4 regions of the Mesorhizobium sp. IMUNJ 23232 genome follow, and region 2 is predicted to be linked to each of the others. Evidence: predicted binding sites of a transcription regulator. Region 2 holds the regulator's gene; each other region holds the start of a gene.

Region 1 (7,205 bases), on a different contig from region 2:
TTTCGCCGGCTGACATCATCGCAGCGGGGGGGCAAAAACCAGCGACTTAACCCCAGCATCGGCGCGGCTAGCGCCGGGAGGAAACCATGAGGAAAATGATGACGGCTGCCCTGGCGGGCGCCGCGTTCACGGCGTCGCTTGTCGGATTTGCCGCCGCACAGGAAGACAATGACTGGATCGGCACCTGGACAGCCAGCGCTCAACCGGCCTGGGAGGCGGATTTCGCCGTGCCGCTCGGCATGCAGGCTAATCTCTGGAACCACACGATCAGGCAGGTTGCGCGCGTCAGCATCGGCGGCGACAAGGTCCGCATCATCGTGTCCAACGAATACGGCAAGCTGCCGCTCAAGATCGGCGCCGCACAGATCGGCGTCACCAAGGATGGCGCCGCGATCCAGCCGGGCACTGGCAAGGCCCTGACGTTCAGCGGCAGCCCATCAATCACCATTCCGCCGGGCGCGCCGGTCATCAGCGATCCGGTTGACCTGAAGGTGGAGCCGCTTTCGGAGCTCTCTGTCAGCCTGTTCTTCCCGGAAAGCGCGCCGGCAACGACCATGCATTGGGACGGCCATCAGACTGCTTTCATCGCCGCCGGCAACAAGGTCGCGGACGAAGAGCTGAAAGCCGATTCCACGCAGACGCAGCGCGCCTTCCTGACGGGCATCATGGTCGAGGCCCCTGACGATGCCAGCGCCATCGTGCTGTTCGGCGATTCCATCACCGATGGCGACGGCTCGACCGTCGACGGCAACGACCGCTGGCCGGACACGCTGGCCGAACGGCTGGCGCAGGCGGGCGGCGCACCGGTCGCCGTGCTCAACCAGGGAATTTCGGGAGCCAAGGTTCTGAGCGACCGCATGGGCGTCAACGCCCTGGCGCGCTTCGACCGTGACGTGCTCAACCAGCCGAATGCCGACACCGTCGTCTTGATGATGGGCATAAACGACATCGGCTGGCCGGGCTCGGGCCTGGCCCTGCATGATCCCGAGCCGACCGCTGAGGACATCATCGCCGGATACCGGCAGCTCATCGCGCGCGCCCACGCGGACGGCATGCGCATCATCGGCGCGACGCTGACGCCGTTCGGCGATTCCTTCGCCGGGACGCCGTTCGAAGGTTATTATACGCCCGAGAAGGAGAAGATCCGGCTTGCCGTCAACGAATTCATCCGCAACAGCAAGGAGTTCGACGGCGTCATCGATTTCGACAAGGTCGTCGTCGACCCGCAAAAGCCCGGCTATATCAAGCCGGAATTCGACAAGGGTGACCACCTGCATCCGAATGCGGCGGGTTATGACGCCATGGCCAATTCGATCGACCTCAAACTTCTCACAGGAGAATAGGTCTTGCGGCGGCGTTTCGCCGTTGGCGAGACGCCGCCGGCCTTGCGTCCGAACGTTTGCGCTGTCCTGCTTCCAGCCAAGGCTGGCCGATTGGCAGGATGACCCGGACGCGATACATGCGGTGCCGATACGGGCAACGCAACGCGGAAGGGCCTCATGCCGCTCAAGATCGCCGTCCAGATGGATCATGTGTCGACGGTGAACATCGCCGGCGACACCAGCTTCGCCCTTTCGCTGGAAGCGCAGCGGCGCGGCCACTCGCTCTTCCACTACACGCCCGACCGGCTGACGCTGGCCGGCGGCAAGGTGTTTGCGCGCATCGAGGAGATGACCGTGCGCGACGAGAAGGGCAGCCATTTCACGCTCGGCGACCCGGTCAGGACCGATTTGTCGGAGATGGATGTCATCCTGCTCCGGCAGGACCCGCCTTTCGACATGAACTACATCACCACGACGCATATTCTCGAGCGCATCCATCCGAAGACGCTGGTGGTCAACGATCCGGCCTGGGTGCGCAACAGCCCGGAAAAGATATTCGTCACCGAATTCCCGGACCTGATGCCGGAAACGCTGATCACCAAGGACCCGCAGGAGGTGGCGGCCTTCCGCAGGCAGCATGGCGACATCATCATCAAGCCGCTGTACGGCAATGGCGGCGCCGGCATTTTTCATCTGCACGAGGCCGACCGCAACCTCGCCTCGCTGCTCGAAATGTTTGCCCAGATGTTCCGCGAGCCCTTCATCGTGCAACGCTATCTGAAGGACGTGCGCAAGGGCGACAAGCGCATCATCCTGATCGACGGCGAAGTGGCGGGCGCCATCAATCGCGTGCCGGCCGAACATGACAGCCGCTCCAACATGCATGTCGGCGGCCGCGCCGAGAAGACCGAACTCACCAACCAGGAACGCGAGATCTGCGCCCGTATCGGCCCGTCGTTGAAAGAGCGCGGTTTCATCCTGGTCGGCATCGACGTGATCGGCGGCTACATGACCGAGATCAACGTCACTTCGCCGACCGGGGTGCGCGAAGTGAAGCGTTTCGGCGGCGCCGATATCGCCGCCCTGTTCTGGGACGCGGTGGAAGCGAAACTGGCCTGAACAAACACGCCACGAAAGGCGTCGTTCATCCGGAACAATGTTCTTGTAATGTTCTTGATGAAATAAAAAATCTGTGCTTCACTCCTCTCGCGCGGGCCAGGGCTCTTCATCCGCGCATCGGAGAAGCTACATGGTCGCGCGCGTACGCACGGTGGCGTTCCAGGGCATTGAGGCGGTTCCCGTCGACGTGCAGGTGATGATCGCGCCGGGAAAACCGAACATCCACATCGTCGGGCTTCCCGACAAGGCGGTGGCCGAAAGCCGCGAGCGGGTGCAGGCGGCGCTGCACGCATCCGGCCTGTCAATGCCGGCCAAGAAAGTGACTGTCAATCTGGCGCCCGCCGACCTTCCGAAGGAGGGCAGCCATTACGACCTGCCTATTGCACTCGGCCTGATGGCCGCGCTCGGCGCGGTGCCGGGCGATGCGCTGTCGGGATACGTCGTGCTCGGCGAACTGTCGCTCGACGGCACCATAGCCTCAGTTGCCGGCACGCTGCCGGCGGCAATCGGGGCCAACGCCGACGGCAAGGGCCTGATTTGCCCATCGGCTTGCGGCTCCGAAGCCGCATGGGCCGGCGAAGAGATCGAGATCCTTGCACCGCGCAGCCTTGTCGCCATCGCCAACCATTTTCGTGGCACGCAGGTGCTGGCGCGGCCAGAGGCGAAGGTGCATGTGCCGGCCGACAATCTGCCGGACCTTGCCGACATCAAGGGCCAGGAGACGGCGCGGCGGGCGCTGGAGGTTGCGGCCGCCGGTGGACATAATCTCTTGATGATCGGCCCGCCCGGCTCGGGAAAATCCATGCTGGCGCAACGGCTCCCATCGATCCTGCCGCCGCTGTCGCCGAAGGAGCTTCTCGAAGTGTCGATGGTGGCCTCGATCGCCGGCGAGCTTGCGGGCGGACGGCTGACCAACCGCCGGCCGTTCCGCGCCCCGCATCATTCCGCCTCGATGGCGGCGATGGTCGGCGGCGGCCTGCGCGTGCGCCCCGGTGAGGTGTCACTGGCGCATCATGGCGTTCTTTTCCTCGACGAATTCCCGGAATTCTCTCCGGTCGTGCTGGATTCGCTGCGCCAGCCGATCGAGGCCGGCGAATGCGTGATCGCGCGCGCCAACACCCGCGTCACCTATCCGGCGCGGATGCAACTGATCGCCGCGATGAACCCGTGCCGCTGCGGCATGTCCGGCGAACCGGGGTTCCGCTGCGCGCGCGGCGACCGCTGCCGCACCGAGTATCAGGGGCGGATTTCCGGGCCGCTGCTCGACCGCATCGATCTGCGGATCGAGGTTCCGGCGGTCAGCGCGAGCGACCTGATCCGGCCGGCGAAGTCAGAAGCGAGCGCCGACGTCGCCAGGCGTGTCGCCGCCGCGCGGACGATCCAGCGCCGGCGCTTCGAGGAGATCGGCGCGTCGATCACCACGAATGCCCATTGCCCTACAGCACTGGTCGAGGAGATCGCCCGGCCCGACGCCGCTGGCGAAGCGCTGTTGCGCGACGCCAGCGAGAAGCTGGGTTTCTCGGCGAGAGCCTATCATCGGGTGCTGAAGGTGGCGCGCACGCTGGCCGACCTGGACGAGAGCGAGACCGTCCGCCGCATCCATCTCGCCGAAGCGATTTCCTACCGCATCGCCGCGGAGAGACTGGCGCAGGCGGCGTAGGCGACTATGTCCGGGACCTGCCTAATCTAGCGCTTGGGCAGACCGGCGCGGATAGAAGCCGGGATGATCGTTGGAGCGATATGGAATGATCGGCGTGGCGACCGATCAACTATTGCACAGAGCCGACCAGCGGAGCGGAGCCTTCGCGGATGGTCACCCAGCGGCCGGTATGGTTCGAAGCCTGCCGCTTGAGGAAACGATAGCCGGTCTGGCTCCAGTCGCGGACCGAATTGGTGAGGTTGTCGAGGACGAAGTCGCCCTTGTCGGTGCGCACGGTCAGCACTGCATGGCCCTCGCCGTCCGGCTTGCGCACGACCGTCACCAGTAGGTTCGCCAGCGACAGGCCGCGCTGCTGCAACTCGCGGCGCTTCTCCAGCACATAGTCCTCGCAGTCGCCGACACCCTTGTCCGGATAGGCCCAGACCTCGTCCTTGCCGTAGATGTCGAGGTCGTTCATCGGCTTGACGACCGCGTTCACGGTTGCGTTGACGCTGACCAATTGGCTCCACAACGCGCCGGACATGCGCTCCGGCCCGCGGTCGCGCGGGCGGATCGAACACTCGGCCGGATTGACCTTGCAGAATTCGTAGTGGCCGATCGGCTGCGAGGTGAGGCCGCCGGTGATCATGGGCTGGGAGGCAAAGGCATTGCCGGCAGACAGCGCACCGGTCGCCGAAGCCACCAGCATGCCGATGCGCATCATCGTGCGCCGCGTCCGCGGAGAGGATTGCATAGCCCACTCGCCCTTTGTCGTTAACAAAACGTTAAGGTCGATTTGCCGGCCAAGTCAATTCATATGGGAGAACAGTTTCGCGTGATGGTTACCGCCGGGGTATATGCGCGACGAATCTGCAACAGGCAGCGAGACTTGGCTGCTCGTAAAGCGGGCAGAAGCCGCCCTTCGACCCTGCCGATCAGCCAGGATGCAGGTGCGAAGGGAATCAGGCCTTGGCGGTGCTGACGAGGCGCGGCCGGAGCGGCACGCGGTTGTCCTTGCCGTAGCTCGACATGAAGTCGACGATGCGCGGCAGGATCTCGGCGCGGAAGCGCGAGCCGTTGAAGACGCCGTAGTGGCCGACGGCCGGCTGCATGTAGTGGGCGCGCATGTCGTCCGGGATGTTGACACAGAGGTCGTGCGCTGCCTGGGTCTGGCCGAGACCGGAAATGTCGTCATTCTCGCCCTCGACGGTGAGCAGGGCGATGTTGCGGATCGCCGCCGGGTCGACGGGCGTGCCGCGATGCGTCATCTCGCCCTTCGGCAGAGCATGCCGGACGAACACGGTGTCCACCGTCTGCAGATAGAACTCGGCGGTCAGATCCATCACCGCCAGGTATTCATCGTAGAAGTCACGGTGCTTCTCGGCGCTGTCGCCGTCGTTTTTGACCAGATGCATGAAGAACTGCTTGTGCGCCGTGATGTGGCGGTCGAGGTTCATGCTCATGAACCCCGAAAGCTGCAGGAAACCCGGATAGACGTCGCGCATGACGCCAGGCGCCGGCCACGGCACCGGCATGATCACATTCTCGCGGAACCAGTCGATGCCCTTCTCCTGGGCGAGCAGATTGACGACGGTCGGGTTGCGGCGCGTGTCGATCGGGCCGCCCATAAGCGTCATGGTCGAAGGAGCGTAGCGGTCGCCGCGCGCTTCCATCAGCGCCGCGGCTGCAAGCACCGGCACGGAAGGCTGGCACACCGCCATCACATGTGTGTTCGGCCCGAGCATGTGCAGCATGTCGACGATGTAGTCGATATAATCGTCGAGATCGAAGCGGCCTGCAGCGGCCGGCACCATGCGGGCATCGGTCCAGTCGGTGATATGAACGTCGGCATGCGGCAGCATGGCGTCCACGGTCCCGCGCAGCAGCGTCGCGTAGTGGCCGGACATCGGCGCCACGATCAGCAGCTTGGGGTCGTTTTTGCGCCGCGCCGGCAGGTCGCGCACGAAATGGATCAGGTTGCAGAAGGGACGCGACCAGACAACCTTCTCGGCCACCGCAACCGGCTTCCAATCGACGACCGTCTTTTCGATATTGAAAGCGGGCTTGCCATAGCGGCGGGTGGTGCGCTCGAAAAGCTCTGCCATCCCCGCCACAGAGCGCCCGAACGCCGTCAGCGACAGCGGGTTTATGGGATTGGAATAGAACAGCCGAACCGCATCCGCATAGGCCCGATAGGGCTGCATCGCGGCGTGGCTCATCTCATACATCTGATAGAACATGCAACAACCCCTCTGCCGCGCGGACGGCGCGGCAACCCGCCCATCGTTAGACAACGAAGTTAACGATCTATTGTTGCGATGCAATAGATGCGCCTGCGAGAGGTGGTCTCATCCTTTGGTCCAAGATCACGGCCGGGAAATGGGGTACCCGATCGGGCTCAGACCCCCTCGACCAGCACGATCTCGCCCTCGGCGTATTTCTGCCGGATCACCTTGGCTGCCTGGTATTCCGGTGAGTGGTAGCAGTCATGGGCGGCTTGAAGCGACGCGAATTCGATCACCACATTGCGGCCCCGCCCAGGGCCTTCCGCCAGTTCGTGGGCGCCACCGCGCGCCAGCATTTTTGCGCCATGTTTGTCGAAGGCAAGTTTCGACGCGGCGACATAGGCCTTGTAGCCTTCGGCATCGCGCACATCGACGCGGGCGATCCAGTATCCCTTGGGCATTTTTCCTCCGTGATCTCTGCGCCGAAGTCGCCGCTCAGGCGGCTTGTCCAGCCGCCGCCATCTCGGCGATGATCGCCTGGGCCGCGTCGCGTCGGTCCGGCGCGGCGATGATCGGGCGGGCGACGACAAGGTGGCTGGCGCCGGCCCGGATCGCATCCCCGGGCGCGACCACGCGCTTCTGGTCGCCATGCTCGGCTCCGGCCGGCCGTATGCCGGGCGTCACCACAGCCATATCCGGCCCGACGATCTTGCGTGCGGCGGCGGCCTCGCCGGCGGAGCAGACGATGCCACCCATGCCGGCAATGCGGGCCTGCTCGGCGCGGCGCAGCACCAGCGTGTGCGGGTCGTATTCGTAACCGGCGTCGATCAGGTCCTGCTCGTCCATGGAGGTCAGCACGGTGACTGCCAGCAGGCAGAGCGGCGTGCCGCGCGCCGCCTC
Region 2 (7,205 bases):
CATCGCCATCGCCCTCACCTCCTGGCCGCCATATGCCCGTATCGCACGCGCCGAGACGATCACCGTGCGCAACGCCGATTTCGTCAAGGCTGCCCGCCTGCAAGGTGCTTCCCGCTTCCGCATCATCTGGCACTATATCGTACCGCTTTGCACCGCCTCGGTGATCGTGCGCATGACGCTCGACATGGCGGGAATCATCCTGACCGCCGCCGGCCTCGGCTTCCTCGGCCTCGGCGCCCAGCCGCCGACGCCGGAATGGGGCGCCATGATCTCCACCGGCCGCGACTACCTGCTCGACCAATGGTGGGTGGCGACGATCCCCGGCATCGCCATCTTCGTCGTCAGCCTCGGCTTCAACCTGCTCGGCGACGGCCTGCGCGACGTGTTGGACCCGAAGCGCTCATGAGCGAACCGATCCTCAACGTCGAGAATTTGCGAGTCACCTTCCCGACCTATCAGGGTTTTATGGACGTGGTTCGCGGCGTCAGCTTTTCGCTTGGCCGCGAAAGATTGGGCATTGTCGGCGAATCCGGCTCCGGCAAGTCGCTCACCGGCCGCTCGATCATGCGGCTCGTCCCGCCGCCCGGCCGCGTCAGCGCCGACCGGCTTTCCTTCATGGGCCTGGACCTGCTCCAGGTGCCTGCAAAGGAGATGCCGAAGATCCGTGGCAAGCGGATATCCATGGTGCTGCAGGATCCGAAATTCTCGCTCAACCCGGTGATGACGGTCGGCCAGCAGATCGAGGAGGCGTTCCGGCTGCATGTCGCCAGGGATCGCAAGCTTGCCCGTGCGAAAAGCATCGAGGCGCTGAAGGCGGTAAAGATCCGCGACCCGGAGGCGGTCTACCACCTCTATCCGCACCAGCTATCCGGCGGCATGGGCCAGCGCGTGATGATCGCCATGATGCTCATCCCTGAACCGCAATTGCTGATCGCCGACGAGCCGACCTCGGCGCTCGACGTAACCGTGCAGCTCCAGGTGTTGGCGATCCTCGACGACCTCGTACGCGAGCGCGGCATGAGCCTGATCCTCATCAGCCACGACCTCGGCATGGTCTCGGCCTTCTGCGACCGCGTGATGATCATGTATGCCGGCAAGGTGGTCGAAACCGTCAAGGCGAGCGACCTCCACCGGGTCCAGCATCCCTATGCAAAAGGCCTGCTCGCTTCCTCGCCGCGCCTTGGCGACGACCGGCCGGAACTGCCCGTCCTGCAACGCGACGCGAGCTGGGCAAGATGACCGCGCCGATGATCGCGATCGAAAATCTAGGCATCAGCTTCGGCAAAGGCGCGCGCCGGCTCGATGCCGTGCGCGACGTTTCGCTGGCCGTGGCCGAGGGCGAGGCGTTCGGGCTGGTGGGCGAATCCGGATCGGGCAAGTCGACGGTGCTGAACGCCGTAGCGGGCCTGATCGCCGACTATTCCGGAACGATCCGCATCGGCGGAAACGCGGTCGCGCCGGCGCGCAGCCATGCGCAGCGGCGGCTGATCCAGATGGTTTTTCAGGACCCCTACGGCTCGCTCCACCCGCGTCACACCGTCGACAAGGTGCTGTCGGAACCGGCGCGCATCCATGGGCTGTCCGACGTGGAAAAGCGCGTCGAACGCGCGCTTTCAGATGTCGGACTGAAACCCGAACACCGTTTTCGGTTTCCGCACCAGCTTTCCGGCGGCCAGCGCCAGCGCGTGGCGATTGCCCGCGCCATCATCCTGGAGCCACGCGGTCTTCTCCTCGACGAACCGACCTCGGCGCTCGACGTCTCCGTTCAGGCGGAAGTGCTCAACCTCTTGCGGCGCCTGCGACGCGAGCGTGGCTTCACCACCATCATGGTCAGCCACAATCTGGCTGTCGTTTCCTACATGTGCGACCGCGTCGCGGTGATGAACCGAGGCCGCATCCTCGAGACCCTGACCAGCGCCGACCTGGCCGCCGGACGGTTCGAGCATGCCTATACGCGGCAACTTTTCCGGGCGAGTTCTGGCTATGACCGTGAGTTGCTGGGCGATTTGTGGGAAGAGGCCTGATATCCACGATCTCCTCCGCGGCAACCGGGCCAAGTCTCGACCGGAGAGCACCGACGCATGATTTTGATTTCTTGGTTGCCCGGATCTTAACCCGATATTTAACGGTTGCGGAACACAACTGGAACAGATAGTGTTTGTTCTGGTTTTGTTTTTGGTGCGATTCTTGATGGGGCCGAGATGCTGACACGCAAGCAACACGAACTCCTGCTTTTCATCCACGAGAGATTGAAGGAGTCCGGTATTCCGCCCTCCTTCGACGAAATGAAGGAAGCCCTTGATCTGGCGTCGAAATCCGGCATTCACCGGCTGATCACGGCGCTGGAGGAACGCGGGTTCATTCGCCGGCTGCCGAACCGGGCGCGGGCCCTTGAAGTGCTCCGACTGCCCGATTCGATCGCCCCCGGCTTGAATGCAGCCCGGAAATTTTCACCAAGCGTGATCGAGGGTAGTCTTGGCAAGCGGTCGGCCGAACCGTCCCGCACTCCCTCCGCCGGCAATGACGATGTCGGTTCCGGGATCACGATCCCCGTCATGGGCCGCATCGCGGCCGGTGTGCCGATCGATGCGATCCAGCATCGGACGCATTCCATATCGGTGCCGCCCGAAATGCTGTCCGGCGGCGAACACTACGCGCTTGAGGTCAAGGGCGACTCGATGATCGAGGCGGGCATCCTCGATGGCGACACGGTGATCATCCGCAATGCCAATACAGCCACGCCCGGTGAGATCGTCGTGGCACTGGTCGACGACCAGGAAGCGACGCTGAAACGCTTCCGCAGGAAGGGCGCATCAATCGCACTGGAAGCGGCCAACCCGGCTTACGAGACGCGCATCTACGGCCCGGACCGGGTCCGGGTGCAAGGCAGGCTGGTTGGCCTGATCCGGCGCTACTGATTTTCCGTCGGCGCTTGGGCGGGCATCTTGCGCTGGTAGGGCGGAAGCCCGCGGGCCTCGCGGGAGAATATGCGGTTGCTGTGCCACGGGCGATCGGCGGAGCCGATGGCAAAGTGAACCTCGGCGGCATCGTCACTGCCCAGAGACAGGTAGACCGCTGCGCTTCCGTGGCGGGCGAGTTCTCGCTTTGTAACGACGGCGACGGCAGGATTTGCGCATTTCAACGGCACGGTCGCGTCGTCGAGGATTATGACGCCGGCAAAGGAACAGGCGATCCTGGCTTCCTCTGGGTCTGACGTATGAATGATCGCGGCTCCGGATGGATGCCAGCCGAGGCAGGTTATGTCGTCGCACAGGAAGGCACGGACTGAATCGTCCGCGGCGCTCTCTTCGAAGGAAGCAGCCGTGAAATTGTCGGCATTCGGGCCTTGAACTGAAGCTACCAGCCTTGTCGACAAGGACGCGTCGGACGAAGTGACGTTGCCGCTATTGCCATATCCGTTGCCTTTCTGACCTCCAGTCTCCACCGTTTCACTTGCGATCGAGGCTATCGGCGGATCCGGTCCAAAATCCTTCGTCGGCTTATGAAGACCGTCGGCCTGCAAGGTTCGTTTCCAGTTCTCCGCCGTGAAGACATTTGGCCGCGGCCTGTTGACCGCCATCAGCCTCTCGCCGGTGAGAAACCCCACCAGTCGGGCGTCCTCCGACACCAGCACGTCAGGCGTGCGCGTGGCGCCCAGCGTCAAAAGACCGGCGAGCGCAAACGGCAACGCGAGAAGCCGCAGCCAGGTTGTTGCGACGGTCGCGACGATCAGGGCAATAGTCAGGAGAACCACGGATTTTCCCGATATCAGCCCGACCGCATCGATCGGCGAGCGCGCGGAAAACCATTTCGCGACCTCGATCATCGCGGTGATCCCCTTGCCCATCACGTCGAGGAACGGCCCGTCGAAGCCGAACGGCATGGCGACAGACGCGAGCACCGCAAAGGGTACGACCAGCAGCGACACGATCGGCATCGCGGCCAGATTGGCGGCGAGGCTGAGCGGCGCGATCCGCTGAAAGTGATAGGCGCCGAAGGCCGCCGTTGCGAGACCGGCGACCAGGGAGGTGAGCAGCAACCCGACGACAAGCGCGCAGGCACGCCGCGCCGCAAGCGAAACCAGGCCTCTTCTGGGATGAAATGATCCGGTGCCGCTGCGTCGTTCTGTCCAGAAGGCGTACGCTCCGACAAGCGCCGCGGTCGCGGCAAAGGACATCTGGAAGCTTGGGCCAATGACCTCGTGCGGGGTGATCGCCAGCACGATGATCGCCGAGATCGCCAGATTGCGCATTGTCAGCGCCGCCCGATCGAAAATCAGCGCGATCAGCATGACGGCAAGCATCAGGAAACTGCGCTGCGCCGCGACCTCGCCGCCGGAAATGGCGAGATAAGCGGCGATGGCGGCGAGACCGGCCAGTGCAGCATATTTCCGGACCGGACGGCGCGACGAGATGCCGGGGAAAAGCGCGAATCCGGCCCTCAGCGCGCCGATGACCACGCCGGCGACAAGCGCCATATGCAGGCCGGAGATCGAGATGATATGGTAGAGGCCGGTACGGCGCAAAGCCTCGCTGACGTCGTTCGGGATTCCGGCGCGCACCCCGACGACCAGCGCGGCAGCGATTTCGCCCTCGGCGCCGCCGATGCGCTGCCGGATGCGTGCGGCGATGTCGTTTCGGGCATTCTCGATGAGCGTGCCGATCCGGTCGGCGAATCCCGGATCCGGCCGCGGGACCAGTTCCGGTCCCTTCATGAAATAGCCGCTCGCGCCGATGCCGTCGAAATAGCTCTCGAAGGAGAAATCGTAGCTGTCGGGGCGCACCGGCCCGGAGGGCGGCCGCAGCCGGACGAGGCCATTGACGATGGAACCCGCCTCGATGCCCGCCGGCGCCTTGCGAGCGGTCGCGCGGATACGGTCGGGTGCATAGCGAAGTTTCGGCCGCTCGGTCGCCATCAGATCAATGGTCAGCCGGGCGCGGCCGTTGGACAGCGGTTCGATGCTGACGACGCGCCCGGTGATGCGGGTCGACACATCGCCGCCGAGCATTTTGGTGCCCATGCGCCAGGTTTCGCCCTTGGCCAGCAGGATGCCGCAGAAGGTCAGCATAACCGCCAGTGCCGTCAGTTGCGGAATGCGTCCGCGCGGCAAAAAGGCCGCCGAAGCAACGGAGGCTAACAGACCGGCCGAAATCGATAGGAAACCCGGTTCGAAGGGCAGACCGAAATATACGAAGGCGCCGGCAGCGAGAAATACCGGGACGAGCAGAAACAGCGTCCCGCGCTCCCCTTCAAGCGTAGCCGCGTATTGCAGGACGACGGCCGCCCGGGCCGCCATGACGGGTACGGGCGGCAAGGTTTTTCCCGCGCGCGACCACTGCTCGATCCAGGTCCGGCGCGCAGGCACGACGACAAGCTCGCGGGATGTCGCGGGGACAGAGCGGGCCGCGGCCTCCATGTCCATCTTGCGGAACAGGAACCGTTCGTTCAGATCGCCTGCCGACACCTCCGACATGGCTTTCACTCAACCGGCGCCAAGGTTTTGCGGCGCATCGTGCAAGGCTGCGACTGCGCCCTTGCACCCCCGACCTTCTATGCTACATGAACGCCAATCTTTTTCCATGCACCGTCGGCGCGGACGCGCGGGGCGGTCTTCTTCCTTCGGAAATCTTTATGTCCCGCCCCGTCGTCACACGTTTTGCCCCCTCGCCCACCGGCTACCTCCATATCGGCGGCGCCCGCACCGCGCTGTTCAACTGGCTCTACGCCAAGCATACCGGCGGCCAGATGCTTCTCCGCATCGAGGATACGGATCGCGAGCGTTCCACCGACGCGGCGACGGCGGCGATCCTCGACGGGCTGACCTGGCTGGGCCTGAAATGGGACGGCGAGCCGATTTCGCAGTTCGAGCGCGCGCCGCGCCACCGCGAGGTGGCGGAGCAACTCGTCCGCATGGGCAAGGCTTACTATGCCTACGAGACCCCCGCGGAACTCGATGCCATGCGCGAGAAGGCGCGCGCCGAGGGCCGTCCGCCCCGCTATGACGGCAGTTGGCGCGACCGCGATCCGGCGCAAGCGCCGGCAGGCGTCAAGGGCGCCATCCGCATCAAGGCGCCGCATGAAGGCGAAACGATCGTCCGCGACCGCGTTCAGGGCGACGTGCGCTTCCCCAACAAGGATCTCGACGATTTCATCATCCTTCGTTCGGACGGCAATCCGACCTACATGCACGCGGTCGTCGTCGACGATCACGACATGGGCGTCACCCATATCATCCGCGGCGACGACCATCTGACCAATGCCGCGCGCCAGCAGGTCATCTACGACGCGATGGGATGGGAAGTGCCGGTCATGGCGCATATCCCGCTGATCCATGGCGCCGACGGAGCAAAGCTGTCGAAACGGCACGGCGCGCTCGGCGTCGAGGCCTACCGGTCGATGGGCTACCTGCCCGCCGCGCTGCTGAACTATCTGGCGCGCCTCGGCTGGAGCCATGGCGACGACGAAGTCATGTCGATGGACGACATGATCCGCTGGTTCGAGATCGAGGACGTCAACCGGGGCGCCGCACGTTTCGACTTCCAGAAACTGGAGGCGCTGAACGGCGTCTACATGCGGCGGATGGACGACGGCGCACTCACCGATATCCTCGTCGCCACACTGCCGCATCTGTCGACATCAGGCCCGCTCGCGGCGGGGCTGGACGATGACCAGAAGGCGAAACTTGCCGCCGCGATGCCGGGTCTCAAGGAGAGGGCCAAGACACTCGTCGAACTGGCCGACAGCGCTTCATATCTGTTTGCGACGCGGCCGCTGGCGATCGACGACAAGGCCGCGGTGCTGCTCGGCGAACGTCCGCGAACTGTGCTCGCTGGGGCGTGGTCCGCGCTCAAGAATGTCGGGGGAGACTGGACGGCGCAGACGACGGAGGCGGCGATCCGAGACTTCGCGGCGGCTCACGGCCACAAGCTTGGTGCGGTGGCGCAGCCTCTGCGCGCCGCCCTGACGGGGCGCAGCACGTCCCCCGGCGTGTTCGATGTACTGGCCGTGCTGGGACGCGAGGAAAGCTTGGCACGCATTGGAGATCAAATCGATTAGCATTTCCCTGGTCCTATCGAGAGCCATTGAAACCGTCCTGTTGCGGTGCAACATTGCGGCCACATCAGACTTTTCGCGGAACCGAGCCGGGAGCAGGATCGTCATTCTCATTTCGGCTTCTCTTCCGTTTGGCGGCGTTGCCTCGCCGC
Region 3 (7,205 bases), on a different contig from region 2:
TGCTCGGAGGCAGTTGGACTTCCCATCATAGTTCAGCAGATATGCTTACAGATATTCTCTTCGCAGAGTATTTTTCTGGTTTCTGCTGCCAGAAAGAAAAAAATCTCTGTTAGGGAATCAAACGTCGTCAGCTCGTTTTATGACGTTGCGACTGAAAAATATAGGCAGTTCGAGAGCTACTATTCCACGCTTATCCGTGGCCCTAGAGAAAAGAATCGAAAATATCGAACGTATGAGTTGGTCCTCGCGTGTTTCACTGTCGATCCGATTACGTTCTCTCTAACTAGAGCGGAAATTGATAGTCGTATTTCCAAGCTAGAGATAGACGCATCTGAAAAACCACCTGCTGCATCTTTAAATTCGACGCTGGGGGCTCTAAAGAAATTTCAAACGAAGCGGGAGTTTCAGCTTCTTGAGTGGAGGCCAACAGAGGATACTTTGTACATAGTTGAGCCATCATTTCTGTTCTATGTCAGATGGAGAAAGAAAAAATCGGGAAATTCAGGAGAGCAGCTTGATTTATTCGAGGAGCTTCTCAGAAATCTAAATGTGAAAGCTTCAAATATGCTACTTATCAGTAAGGCACAGAATGACAACATGGGGGATTTTTAGCAGCCGTCACACCCCCGTCACAAACCCGTCCAGCACCTTCTTCTGCCCAGCCCGGTCAAAATCGATGGTCAGCTTGTTGCCTTCGATGGCCGAAATATTGCCGTTGCCGAATTTCTGGTGGAAGACGCGGTCACCGACATTGAAGGGGGAGGGGGTGTCGGCGACGGATTTGGCGACCAGTTCGCCGTCGATGGTTTTGCCTTTCACCGAGCCGCGCCCGGCGCCGTAGCCGGAATCGGTTTCGCCGTAGCCGATGCGCTCGACGGCGTGGCCGGAGCGGGTGCCCCAGTTGCGGTCGGTGGCTTCCGTGCGGTTCTGCTGGGCGCGCTGCCAGCCGGGGGTGGCGTAAGAGTTGGAGAAGGCGCGGCCGGCATCGCCGCCGGATGGGCCGCGCTGGTCGCCGCGCGCGGAAAAATTTCCCGAGGGCGAGCCGATGCTGTCGAAGCGCGAGGCGCCATAGGGATTTTGTCGGCCGGCCGAGAAACCGGCGGAGCGGCCGCCGCCATAGGGGTTGCCGTAGCCGCCGTAGGAATTGCCGCCTTCCTGCACCTCGACATGTTTTTCCGGCAGCTCGTCGAGGAAACGCGAGGGGATGGTCGACTGCCACAGGCCGTGGATGCGCCGGTTCGACACGAACCATATGTGAAGATTCTTCTTGGCGCGGGTGACGCCGACATAGGCAAGGCGGCGCTCCTCCTCCAGGCCGGAGCGGCCGCCCTCGTCGAGCGCGCGCTGGTGCGGGAACAGGCCTTCCTCCCAGCCGGGCAGGAAGACCGTCTCGAACTCCAGCCCTTTTGCCGAATGCAGCGTCATGATCGAGACGGCGTCGAGCTCGGCGTTCTGCTCTGCGTCCATGACCAGCGCGACATGCTCCAAAAAGGAGCGCAGCGACTCGTATTCCTCCATGGAGCGGATGAGCTCTTTCAGGTTCTCCAGCCGGCCGGGGGCTTCCGCCGAGCGGTCGTTCTTCCACATCTCGGTGTAGCCGGATTCTTCCAGAATGGTTTCCGCGAGCTCGGTGTGCGGCTGGGTTTCCAACAACTCCTGCCAGCGGGAGAAATTGGCGGCGAGCTGGCGAAGTGCTGCGCGCGGTTTGGGCTTCAGTTCGTCGCTTTCGGCGAGCTTTTCGGCGGCGGCGAGCATCGGGATGCCGAGCGCACGCGCCGTGTCGTGGACCTGGCGCACGGCGCTTTCGCCAAGCCCGCGCTTCGGCACGTTGACGATGCGCTCGAAGGCGAGGTCGTCGGCGGGCTGCGCGACGACGCGGAGATACGCCATGGCGTCGCGGATCTCCTGGCGCTCGTAAAAGCGCGGCCCGCCGATGACGCGGTAGTTGAGGCCCAGCGTCACGAAGCGGTCCTCGAACTCGCGCATCTGGAAGGAGGCGCGCACCAGGATCGCCATGTCGTTGAGCAGGTGGTTCTGGCGCTGGTATTGCTCGATGGTCTCGCCGACGGCGCGGGCTTCCTCCTCGGAGTCCCAGGCGGCGTGGACGTTGACCTTGCCTTCCTCGGGGTCGTCGCGGTCGGTGAACAGGGTTTTTCCGAGCCGGCCCTCATTGTGGGCGATGAGGTGGGAGGCGGCGCCCAATATATGGGCGGTGGAGCGGTAGTTGCGCTCCAGCCGGATGATGGTGGCGCCCGGAAAATCCTTGTCGAAGCGCAGGATGTTGTCCACTTCCGCGCCGCGCCAGCCATAGATCGACTGGTCGTCGTCGCCGACGCAGCAGATATTTACGGGGGCCTTACCCTCCCCTGGAGGGGGAGGGTCGGCGCGAAGCGCCGGGGTGGGGTGTTTGTCGAAGTCACCCCCACCCGCGCCGCTGCGCGGCGCGACCTCCCCCCTTGAGGGGGAGGTGGGGCGCGAACCCGTTGGCCTCTGCGCCAAGAGCCTGAGCCACATGTACTGCGCGGTGTTGGTGTCCTGGTACTCGTCGACCAGAATGTACTTGAACCGGCGATGATACTCCGCCAGCACGTCGTGGTGGGTGCGGAAGATGCGGATGGGGTGGCACAAAAGGTCGCCGAAGTCGCAGGCGTTCAGCGTCGTGAGGCGGTCCTGGTAGGCCTTGTAGAGCTCGCGGCCCTTGCCGTTGGCGAAGCTGCGCGCGTCGCCTTCGGGGATTTCGGAAGGGCCGAGACCCTTGTTCTTCCAGCCGTCGATCATCTGTGCGAACTGGCGCGCCGGCCAGCGCTTGTCGTCAAGACCTTCGGCCTGGATGAGCTGCTTGATCAGCCGGATCTGGTCGTCGGTGTCGAGAATGGTGAAGTCGGAGCGCAGGCCGGCGAGCTCGGCGTGGCGGCGCAGCATTTTTACGCCGATCGAGTGGAAGGTGCCGAGCCAGGGCATGCCTTCGACCTGCTCGCCGACCAGGATGCCGACGCGCTGCTTCATCTCGCGCGCGGCCTTGTTGGTGAAGGTGACGGCGAGGATTTGGCTCGGCCAGGCGCGGCCGGTGGCGAGGATGTGGGCGATGCGGGTGGTGAGCACGCGGGTCTTGCCGGTGCCGGCGCCGGCCAGAACCAGAACCGGGCCTTCGGTGGTCTCCACCGCCAGCCGTTGTTCCGGGTTCAGGCCGTTCAAATAGGCCGGCGGATTGTTGTGGCCGGCGCGCGCTGCCATGGCTCGGGCGGCGATGCCGGACGCACGTTGCGGCGCGCGCGCGACTTCACCGTGCGGCGGACGCGGTGCGTCGTCGTCGAAGAACGGGATGTCGTCGGGCTGGCCGGCCATGACCCCGAATGTAGTGATTCGGCCGGGAAAGGCCAGCGGCGTTTCCGTTTTGTACCGAAAAGCAAGAGGGGACAAGCAGGGATCGAGGAATTATTTCCTTCGACGGCCCGGCAACTTTGCCCGGCGCTACAAAATCCCGTTCGCAATGCCTATCTATGGGAAAATCCAAACCGAAGGAGCGAAGACATGGCGACTGAACGCGCAGTGCTGGCGGGTGGCTGTTTCTGGGGCATGCAGGACCTGATCCGCCGGCGTCCGGGCGTGATCTCCACCCGCGTGGGTTATTCCGGCGGCGACGTGGCGAACGCGACCTACCGCAACCACGGCAGCCACGCCGAGGCGATCGAGATCCTGTTCGACCCGGCAAAGACCAGCTACCGCGACATCCTCGAATTCTTCTTCCAGATCCACGACCCGAGCACCCGCAACCGGCAGGGCAACGACGTCGGCGCGAGCTACCGCTCGGCGATTTTCTATATCGGCGACGAGCAGAAGAGCGTGGCGGAAGATACCATCGCGGACGTCGACGCCTCCGGACTGTGGCCGGGCAAGGTGGTGACCGAGGTGGTGCCGGCCGGCGATTTCTGGCAGGCCGAGCCGGAGCACCAGGATTATCTCGAGCGCTACCCGAACGGCTACACCTGCCATTTTCCGCGGCCGAACTGGAAGCTGCCGAGAAGGGAGCAGCGCAAGAGCGCGTGACGCCTTCTCAGGCCCGGACGGGCCGGCGCGAAGTCACCGCCGCAAGCAGCAGCATCGGGATCGCCGGATTGACGATCTGGATCGCGACGAGGGCGGTCTCGCCGATCCAGCCGGCGAGATAGGCTTTCAGCGAGAGCAAAAGCACGGCGTGGATCAGGATGCCGGCCAGCACGGTCGCGGCGACCGCCGGCACGCCCAGATCCGGCCGCCGCAGGGCAATCCAGAAGGTTCTGAGCGCCAGCGGCAGGAACAGCAGGATCGCGGTGACGAGGCCGGGATTGTAGCCGCCGTTCGCCAGCGCCGGCCCGATATGCGCGACCGCGTTGACCGACACCACGCCGAAGAAGCTGAGCGCGATTGCCGGCCAGCGACGCCCGAGCAGGGCCGAGACCGGGCCGGCCAGCCATACCAGAGGGATGTTCACCGCCGTGATGAAGGCTTCGGGGACTGGGCAGGTGGCCGTGTCGGCAAAGCCGAACGTTTCGCACATCATGGCGCGGAAGGCGTAGCGCTGGCCTTCTGCGTCGATGCCGTGCTCCTCGAACTGGTGTAGCAGGTAGGCCGCGGTGGCCGCCCAGGCGAGCCACACAATGTCACGGCTGCGCGGCACCGTGTGGTCGCCTCGCAGATCGCCGAACAGCAGACCGGCGAGCACCACGGCCGCGAAGCCTAATCCGATCCATGGCCAAAGATGCGGGAACGAGGACATGGAGGCAGCTTAGATGCCGCCCCGCGCCTCCGCCAGCCCACGCGCTTGGCACCCACGCAAAAGTTGTGGCAGCGCTTGCGATCGTTGACGCCGGCCGCCTTTGCTTCTGGCAGGCCCAGCCCGAGCACCAGAATTATCTGGAATGCTACCCCGAACGGCTCACCTGCCATTTTCCGAGAACCGAACTGGAGGCCGACCGGCCGTGAGGCGGCGTGGAAAAAGCGCGTGAAGCGGCCTGCGCGGTATTCTGTGTTGCGCCCATTGAGGTTCGAACTTGAAGCACAGCTCAGGGTGGTGGAAGATTAACATTACCCGCCTTCGGCCCGGACTATTCCCATTTTTCAATACATGCCGTACTGTTCAAGAGACAATGGCAAGTTTTTCTTGCCACGGCTGCTTGCGATTGAAATACGCCGGCAGCAACCGAGATTGTGCGCAGATTCAGATTGTTGCGCTCTGACCTTGAAGCAAATTGGCGAGCTGTAGTTCGGCCCGCTTCATTTTGAAATTGAGCCGTGCACGTCAGCGTCCTGTCGCAGGCCGCAGTATCGAGGCGTTGCATGTGGAGGTTTTTGGCCCGGTTTCCTGACTGCACCCATCACCTTGACGCGAGAGGCACGACACATGTCCCAGACCACACAGACCGGCAGTCCCGAGACCCGCAGCGAGGCCGGGGGAGCGCGAGCGCCCGACATGAAGTTCGAGATCGTGATCATCCCGGTGTCGGATGTCGCGCGCGCCAAGCAATTCTACGCCGGCCTGGGCTGGAGGCAGGACGCCGAGTTCGCTTCCGGTGACGACTTCCACATCATGCAGTTCACGCCGCCGGGATCGGGGTGCTCGATCATCTTCGGCAAGAACGTCACTGCCGCGGCGCCCGGTTCGGCGCGCGGATTGTACCTGATCGTCTCGGACATCGAGGCGGTGCGCACGCACCTGCTTGGCCGAGGCGTTGCGGTCAGCGAGGTGTTCCATGGCGCCGACGGCGTCTATGCGGGCGGCGATGAACCCTACCTGTTCGGGCGAATTCGGGTGAACGGTCCGGACCCCGAGCGCCGCAGCTATCGATCGTTTGCGTCGTTCAGCGATCCGGACGGCAATGGCTGGCTGCTCCAGGAGGTCACCCAGCGTTTGCCAGGCCGCGTCGATCCCGATGTTGTGACGATCACCTCTGCCACCGAGCTCGCAGCGGCGTTGCGGCGCGCGGGGGCCGCGCATGGAGAGCATGAGAAGCGGACGGGCGGCGAATACGACGTCAACTGGCCAGACTGGTACGCCGAATACATGTTCAACGAACAGACCGGCAAGCCACTGCCGGAATGAGCGACGGCGGGTGCGTGTCGGAGGCAACGGATTTCGTTTTCACGGCCTATGGAAAGAGGTGAGCTTGCAACGGTGCGGCTGGAAAGTATGGCTGGCGGTCCGAGTGCCGCCGACGATGCGCGACGTTTCACAATTCGCTATCGATAAGTATCGTTCTCGCTGAGACATTCCCGCAACAGTTGTGGAACAATGCAGTCACTGCTAGTTTCTAACTTCGCGCGGTTCTTGGGAGGGCACCATGCTTATCAGCGAATTCATTTCCGGCGTCTCGCCTGATTTCACGATTGAGCGGAGCGGCAATCAGGTCACGCTGTCGTTTTCCTACTATCTGACGGGATATCTGGACGAGGAACTCGGATATTATGTCTGGGACGGCGAGATCGGCGCCGAACTGGGCGTGTTCAGCGGATATGTCCATCAGACGCTGGACGGGCCGATGGACCTCCAGTTCACTGCAACGCTCGCGTCAGGCGTTACGGCCAGCGGCTCCTATTACCTGAACGACAATATCGGCGGCGCCGCACTGACAAGTGACTTTACCGTAACCTTGTTTGATGTGGCGGCGGACTTTACCGGAACGGCCGGCTCGGATGTTGTCTTCGGATCGGCTCAGGCCGACAAGTTGCGCGGTGGAGAGGGGAACGACTTTCTCATCGGCGGCGCGGGCGATGACACGCTGGCCGGCGGAGACGGTGACGATGTACTGAGCGACGGCGAAGGTTCGAACTATATCAGCGGCGGCCTCGGACGCGACACCGTCTCCTATGCGGATTCTCCCACAAGGATGTGGATCCAACTGATGGATCTCTGGGGTCACGGTCAGAATGGGGTGTTCGATCACTACAACTCGATCGAGAACCTCATCGGATCGAAATACAACGATACCTTGATGGGGAATGATGGCGCCAATCTGATCGTGGGCGGCGGAGGTGTCGATTCCATGCGCGGACTTGGGGGAAATGACACGATCATAGGCGGCAACATCGCGAATGTGATGCAGGGCGAGGGCGGAAACGACGTCCTCATTGGTGGCTCCGGGGTCAATAGCTTCTTTGGCGGCGAGGGGGCGGACAAAATATATGGAGGAGCCGGAAACGACTCAGCCAGTTACTACGGTGCCGCTACC
Region 4 (7,205 bases), on a different contig from region 2:
CGTCGTCATAGTTGAAGGTGATCTCGCGCTCGCCGGTCCCGCGCAGCACGGCGTGTTTGGCCTCGTCGGACAGGCTGGAAAACTTGTCGCCGAGCTTAAAGCCGTAGGCTTTTCCCAGCGCCTCCAGCGTCTGCGCGTAATAGGGCGAGGTGGATTTCGCCCATGGGCTGACCGCGCCGTCGCGCAGCGTGACGTTATCGTCCGGCACGATCAAATTCTCGTCGATGGCGCGCTGGCTGCCCAGCCCGTCGCAGGTCGGGCAGGCGCCGAACGGGTTGTTGAAGGAGAACAGCCGCGGCTCGATCTCCGGGATGGTGAAGCCGGAGACCGGGCAGGCGAATTTTTCCGAGAAAAGAATGCGTTCGTGGGTTTCGTTGGCGGATTTGTTGACGGCGTCGTCGCCGGTCTGGCTGGCGTCGAGCGGCTTGTCGGCAAATTCGGCGACGCACAGCCCGTCCGCCAGCTTCAGCGCCGTCTCGATGGAGTCGGCCAGCCGGGCCGCAAGATCGCCGCGCACCACGATGCGGTCGACCACGACGTCGATGTCGTGTTTGTATTTCTTGTCCAGCGCCGGCGCCTCGGCGATCTCGTAGAACTGGCCGTCGACCTTGACGCGCTGGAACCCCTTCTTCTGGAGTTCCAAGAGTTCCTTCTTGTATTCGCCCTTACGGCCCCGGACGATCGGGGCAAGCAGGTAGAGGCGCGTGCCTTCGTCAAGCGCCAGCACGCGGTCGACCATCTGCGAAACCGTCTGGCTCTCGATCGGCAGGCCGGTGGCGGGCGAATAGGGGATGCCGACGCGTGCGTAGAGCAGGCGCATGTAGTCGTAGATCTCGGTGACGGTGCCGACCGTCGAGCGCGGGTTGCGCGAGGTGGTCTTCTGCTCGATCGAGATCGCCGGCGAGAGGCCGTCGATCTGGTCGACGTCCGGCTTCTGCATCATTTCGAGGAACTGGCGGGCATAAGCCGAGAGAGACTCGACGTAGCGCCGCTGGCCCTCGGCATAGATGGTGTCGAAGGCGAGCGAGGATTTGCCCGAGCCCGACAGGCCGGTCATCACGACGAGGCTGTCGCGCGGCAGGTCGAGATCGACGTTCTTCAGATTATGCTCGCGCGCGCCGCGCACCGAAATGTATTTGTGGTCGGCCATGCCGCTCCGCCGCCTGTCAATGATCGAGGGTCCTGGCCGGCCCGTCGCGAACCGCCTTCGCCTATGTAGGTATGCCGGCCGCCATGTCGAGGCTCCGCCAAAGGCGGATTTAGGCGTCTTTGGCCGTGTTGGGCAAGCAAAAAGAACAAAGGCCGAACAACCCTCCTGACAAAGCCGTTGGGCCAGACGGGGCGATGCCGGCGTCGATCACATTTTTCGTAGGCTAAGCATCTTGGGTTGACGCGGGCGGCGTGGCTTGGCAAACTCTCTTTGTCGCCTGGGAAAAGATCAGTACGGCTGGTCGAAATGGCGGAAAAGCCGGTCTGCGAGACGCCGCGGACCAAATTCCCGGCTGGCATTTGTTGAACGAACACGGGAGCGAGGCATGACTCCACCGGGCAGTTCCACAAGGCTCCGCGCCTGAGCAGGAGCCGGCGGCAAGCGAACGGCCGGGATGATATCCGGCAGGCAGAGTTGGCCGTTTCCCCCCCACAATCAGAGACTGCTAGTCGGGTCGTTGGCTGACGCCGCGAAGCACCCGAATTGAAAGCCGGTAAAACACTCCCGGCAGGGGTAAAATCCCGGAAACCCTGTCCGCTCTGATGAGCGGCAGGGTTTCGTCTTTGTGGATGGCCCAGACAAAATCCTCTCCTGTCATCGCGTCGGATCGGCCTTGCCGTTAAGATGCCCGCGACCGTCCCTTACGAAGCCGGCAGGAGCCCAATGTCGAAAAACCATGAACTCGCCGGCCTGATCAAATGGTCCAACCGGGACGAATGGCAGGATCTGTTCGACGACGTCTTCGACGAGCATTTCGGCCTGGCTTTCGAGGACTACGGCATCGATTTCGAGCAATTGGAGAAACTGATCGGCGAAACGGAGATGCGCAATCTCTGGGGTTGCGCCTTCGAGGATTTCCTTACCCGGCCGGGATCGGAGGATGACGAACGCACCATCGTCGACGACTATTTGAAACGGCGCGGCTGGAAGGAATCCCCGTCGGTTCGCCGCTACATGGAGGCGCTCCGCGACTCGCTGTTCAGTCTCTACGAGGTCAGCGAGATCGTCCCCGGACAGTCCATGCTGTTGCGCGATCTGATCCGCGGTGGCGAACCCGTGCGCGTGACCGAACATACGGCGACGCGTAGCTTGCAGAATCTCGACCGGCTCGGCTGCAGGGTCGTCGAGGTGTCCGGAAAACACCGCCTCGCCGGCGGAATGGCGACTTTCAGCGAAGCAGCCTTTGCCGAGTTGATAGTGGCGGTTTCCGAGCCGTTGAAGCGTATAGTCGAGGAAGCATCGAAGCAGGAAAGTCCACCCGATGCCGATACGATGGGGATCGATTTTACGGAACTTGCCGAAACGATGTTCCTGCACGGCTCGGCGCCGGAGTTCACCGCGATCTGGCTGGAGGACCGGCTGAACGGCAAGATCGACAAGGTGCCGCCACCGCGTTTCAACAGTGATGGCGAGGAGCTTTCGTTCCACACGATCACCTATCCGCTGACGCCCGGCGCCTCGGTCGACGCGATAGCCCGGCGCCTCGGCGAAATTCCCGAACTGCTGGTGGAGGAAGAACATTTGTGGAACTGGACGGAACCCGCGGATGCCGGTGCTCCCGCCACGCCGTCCGCCAAGGTCTCGCATGTCGAGGGCGAGCGGCTGCATATCGAGCTTGAGGATGGCACGCCGGTTTTCGCCACGATCGAGCTGACGGCGGACATGCTGGTGGTGTCGGCCAATTCGAAGCAAAGGGCCGACCGCGCCAAGCTCATGCTGAAGTCGGTCCTCAAGGGACAGATCGGACAGCCCGGCACGCAGATTCATAACCTGGAAGAACTGGCCGCGTTGGAAGACGGCGAATCTCCTGCCGCGGACGATGTCCTCGCGAAGCTCCTGGATCTGCCGCTTGACGTACTCGATGACGCGACGCCGCGCGAAGCCGTCAGGACCGAAAAAGGACGGAACCAGGTCGTGAAATGGCTTGAGGAAACGGAGGAATGGGCCAAGGAACGCCCTGAACTCGCCGGCTACGATTTCGGCTGGATGTGGGAGGAACTCGGGATCACCGACCGCAGGAGCAGGCCGAATTGAAACCAAGCTCGCCTTCCGCCTGACGGCCGGATCAGCGCGGCTGCGTCGGCAGCGTGCCAGCGCGTATGTCGACCCTGAGATAGCCTGAAATCTTGACGTCCCAGTCGCCCATGCGGATGAAGCCGTCGCCGTCCTTGGACGCCGGCTCCAGCGGTTCAGCGAGCGGCTTGACGATTGGTTCCGGCTGCTGGACGCCGGGGAGGGTGGTCTTGGGTATTTGGTCGGCGAACGCCGGCGCGGTGGCGGCGGATGCGGCCAGTACCAGGACGGCGACAGGAAGACGAGCAAGGATCATCTCGCAGATTATAGGTGCGATGCCGCCGAAAGCAAAACGCCACCGCCTGCGCTCCTGACATTTTTCGCTGGCGTTAAGTGAACAAAACAAGTACAAAACAAATTGTGGACAGGCCGCATGAATTTCCGTCGAGCGCCGCGCCGGGCGCGCCGATCGGATAGGATGCGGCCGAGCTTGCAGACAGCCAAACTTAGGACAAGCGCGGAGAAGTGTTATGGCGGGTAGCGTGAACAAGGTCATTCTGGTGGGCAATCTGGGCGCTGACCCGGAAATTCGTCGGCTGAATTCGGGCGATCCGGTCGTCAATTTCCGCATCGCCACCTCGGAGACCTGGCGCGACAAGAACTCCGGCGAGCGCAAGGAAAAGACGGAGTGGCACAACGTCGTGGTCTTCAACGACAACCTCGCCAAGGTGGCCGAGCAGTATCTGAAGAAGGGCATGAAGGTCTATGTTGAGGGTCAGTTGCAGACCCGCAAATGGCAGGACCAGAGCGGCCAGGACCGCTACACCACCGAGGTGGTGCTGCAGAAATTTCGGGGCGAGTTGCAGATGCTCGACGCGCGCGGTCAGGGCGGCGACGGCGGCCAGGTCGGTTATTCCGGCGGCGGGCGATCGGATTTCGGCCAGTCTTCGCCCGGCGATGATTACGGCGGCGGACGCGGCGGCGGAGGTGGTTCGCGTGGCGGCGGTGGCGGTTCGTCCCGTGACCTCGACGACGAGATTCCGTTCTGAGCTGATTGCCGCGCCGAAGCGGCGTTTCGCCGCTTCGGTCCATGCAATTCTTGATCGATTGCCGGTGCTTACGCCGCCATCAGCGCCTTGATGCCGTCGGCGACGAACTGCACCGCCAAGGCGGCGAGGATGACGCCGAGCAGGCGGGTGAGAATCGTGCGGCCGGTCTGGCCGAGAAAACGGTCGACGCGCTCGGCAAGCACGAAGACGAGATAGGTGAGCCCCAGGCAGACCAGGATGATGCCGACCAGCGCGCTTTTCGCCGTAATGCCCTGAAAGCTGCCGGAGAGCAGAACCGTCGCCGAGATCGCGCCAGGTCCGGCGATCAGCGGGATGGCGAGCGGGAAGGCGGCGATATCCTGGATCTGGTCCCTGGTGATCGCCATGTCGGCGCTTTTCTCCTTGCGGTCCTGGCGCCGCTCGAACACCATCTCGAAGGCGATGTAGAAAAGCAGCAGCCCGCCGGCGACGCGGAAAGCCGGCAGCGTGATGCCAAGTCCGCTGAGCACAACCGCGCCCACGATGGCGAACAGGATCAGGATCGCCGAGGCGATCATGGTGGCGCGGACCGAAACCTGGGTCCGCTGCTCGCGGCTCATGCCGCGTGTCAGGGCGAGGAACAGCGGCGCCAGCCCCGGCGGATCGATGGTCACCAGCATCGTCAGGAAGGCGTTGAGAAGACTGTCGTAGCTCGGCACGTTCCCCTCCGCGCCCGGGATTTTTCCAAGTCGTAGCGTGTGCGCGCCGAACTTGCCAGAGCGACCTTCTTGCACGCAATGCCAACGGTTTCTGGGCCGGCCTCGATCAAGGCGCGTGCCTTGGCGATCCGATCGGGCGACGGTTGCGACACTTTGCTGCCGTAATTTCCCGGTCTATGCGCCATCGCTTGCGGCGACATTTCGACCGGTCTTCCTATCGCGATGAAATCGCTTGGGAAAACGGTCCGGCAAAAAGCCGTGCAAAGTCGCCGGCGGCAGGCCCGGATATTGGAGAAAACGCCGCCGTTCCTATATAAGCGGAAGATGATTCCCGAACCTTTTTTGTGATCGATTTTGACCGACCAGACCCCTCCGCGCGGCCCCGAAGACCCATCCGGCATCGAGCCGATCTCCATCATCGAGGAGATGCAGCGTTCCTACCTCGATTACGCCATGAGCGTGATCGTCAGCCGCGCGCTGCCCGACGTGCGCGACGGGCTGAAGCCGGTGCACCGCCGCATCCTCTTCGCCTCGCATGAGAGCGGCTATCACTGGAACCGCAAATATGTGAAGTCGGCGCGTCCGGTCGCAGACGTCATGGGTAAATACCATCCCCATGGCGACGCCTCGATCTATGACGCGCTGGTGCGCATGGCGCAGGACTGGTCGATGCGCGTGCCGCTCATCGACGGGCAGGGCAATTTCGGCTCGATCGACGGCGATCCACCGGCGGCGATGCGCTACACGGAATCGCGCCTCACCAAGGTCGCGCACGAACTGCTCGAGGACATCGACAAGGAGACCGTCGATTTCCAGGACACTTATGATGCTTCCGGAGAAGAGCCGAAGGTTCTGCCGGCCCGTTTTCCGAACCTGCTGGTCAACGGCTCCGGCGGCATCGCCGTCGGCATGGCGACCAACATCCCGCCACACAATCTCGTCGAGGTCGTCAACGCCTGCATCGCGCTGATCGATAATCCGGCGATCGATCTGCCGGAGCTGATGGAGATTATCCCAGGGCCGGATTTCCCGACCGGCGGCATCATCCTCGGCCGCTCCGGCATCTACAACGCCTATGCCACCGGCCGCGGCTCGATCATCATGCGCGGCAAGGTGCATACGGAAACGATCCGTGGCGACCGCGAGGCGATTATCGTCACCGAAATCCCCTTCCAGGTGAACAAGGCGACGATGCAGGAGAAGATGGCCGAACTGGTGCGCGACAAGCGCATCGAGGGCATCTCCGACATCCGCGACGAGAGCGACCGGCAAGGCTACCGCGTCGTCATCGAGCTGAAGCGCGACGCCAACGCCGAGGTCATCCTCAACCAGCTCTACCGCTTCACGCCGCTGCAGACCTCGTTCGGCGCCAATGTGGTGGCGCTGAACGGCGGCAAGCCGGAAGTGCTGTCGCTGATCGACATGCTGAAGGCTTTCGTCTCCTTCCGCGAGGAGGTGATCAGCCGCCGCACCAAATATCTGCTGCGCAAGGCGCGAGACCGCGCCCATATCCTCGTCGGCCTGGCGATTGCCGTCGCCAACATCGACGAAGTGATCAAGGTGATCCGCAACGCCTCCGACCCGGCAACGGCGCGCGAGCAGTTGATGACGCGGCGCTGGCCGGCGGCCGACGTCGAGGCGCTGATCCGGCTGATCGACGATCCGCGCCACCGCATCAACGAGGACGGCACCTACAACCTTTCGGAAGAACAGGCGCGCGCCATTCTTGCGCTGCAACTGTCGCGCCTCACCGCGCTCGGCCGCGACGAGATCGCCGACGAGCTCAACAAGATCGGCGCGGAAATCTCTGATTTCCTTGACATTTTGTCGTCTCGCGCGCGCATCATGCAGATCGTCAAGGACGAGCTTGCGGTGGTACGCGATGAGTTCGGCACGCCGCGCCGCACCGAGCTTGTCGATGGCGGCGCCGATATGGACGACGAAGACCTGATCCAGCGCGAGGACATGGTCGTCACGGTCACCCATGCCGGCTACATCAAGCGCGTGCCGCTGTCGATCTACCGGGCGCAGGCGCGCGGCGGCAAGGGCCGCTCGGGCATGGCGACCAAGGACGAGGATTTCGTCACCCGCCTGTTCGTCGCCAACACCCACACGCCGGTGCTGTTCTTCTCGTCGCGTGGCATCGTCTACAAGGAAAAGGTCTGGCGGCTGCCGATCGGCAATCCGCAATCGCGCGGCAAGGCGCTCATCAACCTGCTGCCGATCGAGAGCGGC

What was found. The regulator LexA, encoded in region 2, represses DNA repair genes until DNA is damaged. The targets are predictions, from matches to a motif close to TGTTCNNNNTGTGTTCNG.
Positions count from the first base shown of each region.
Region 1: the regulator LexA is predicted to act here: its motif matches at 2,480-2,497, upstream of ACH196_RS28330 (YifB family Mg chelatase-like AAA ATPase).
Region 3: the regulator LexA is predicted to act here: its motif matches at 3,385-3,402, upstream of ACH196_RS05535 (ATP-dependent helicase).
Region 4: the regulator LexA is predicted to act here: its motif matches at 3,617-3,634, upstream of ACH196_RS17385 (single-stranded DNA-binding protein).

Region 1 is NZ_JBIRCY010000050.1:2,871-10,075, reverse strand. It holds gene ACH196_RS28340 (SGNH/GDSL hydrolase family protein) at 87-1,343, shown strand; gene gshB (glutathione synthase) at 1,500-2,441, shown strand; gene ACH196_RS28330 (YifB family Mg chelatase-like AAA ATPase) at 2,572-4,101, shown strand; gene ACH196_RS28325 (transglutaminase-like cysteine peptidase) at 4,211-4,834, opposite strand; gene ACH196_RS28320 (polyhydroxyalkanoate depolymerase) at 5,043-6,320, opposite strand; gene ACH196_RS28315 (DUF1330 domain-containing protein) at 6,479-6,766, opposite strand; gene pyrF (orotidine-5'-phosphate decarboxylase) at 6,801-7,205, opposite strand, start outside.
Region 2 is NZ_JBIRCY010000060.1:1,578-8,782, forward strand. It holds gene nikC (nickel transporter permease) at 1-406, shown strand, start outside; gene ACH196_RS30325 (ABC transporter ATP-binding protein) at 403-1,239, shown strand; gene ACH196_RS30330 (ABC transporter ATP-binding protein) at 1,236-2,024, shown strand; gene lexA (transcriptional repressor LexA) at 2,202-2,918, shown strand; gene ACH196_RS30340 (ComEC/Rec2 family competence protein) at 2,912-5,473, opposite strand; gene gltX (glutamate--tRNA ligase) at 5,632-7,056, shown strand.
Region 3 is NZ_JBIRCY010000005.1:149,860-157,064, forward strand. It holds gene ACH196_RS05530 (hypothetical protein) at 1-612, shown strand, start outside; gene ACH196_RS05535 (ATP-dependent helicase) at 619-3,345, opposite strand; gene msrA (peptide-methionine (S)-S-oxide reductase MsrA) at 3,532-4,047, shown strand; gene ACH196_RS05545 (HXXEE domain-containing protein) at 4,055-4,756, opposite strand; partial or broken gene ACH196_RS05550 (peptide-methionine (S)-S-oxide reductase) at 4,861-4,969, shown strand; gene ACH196_RS05555 (VOC family protein) at 5,450-6,079, shown strand; gene ACH196_RS05560 (hypothetical protein) at 6,516-7,205, shown strand, end outside.
Region 4 is NZ_JBIRCY010000022.1:75,763-82,967, reverse strand. It holds gene uvrA (excinuclease ABC subunit UvrA) at 1-1,150, opposite strand, end outside; gene ACH196_RS17395 (hypothetical protein) at 1,874-3,244, shown strand; gene ACH196_RS17390 (hypothetical protein) at 3,276-3,539, opposite strand; gene ACH196_RS17385 (single-stranded DNA-binding protein) at 3,754-4,272, shown strand; gene ACH196_RS17380 (MarC family protein) at 4,341-4,970, opposite strand; gene gyrA (DNA gyrase subunit A) at 5,325-7,205, shown strand, end outside.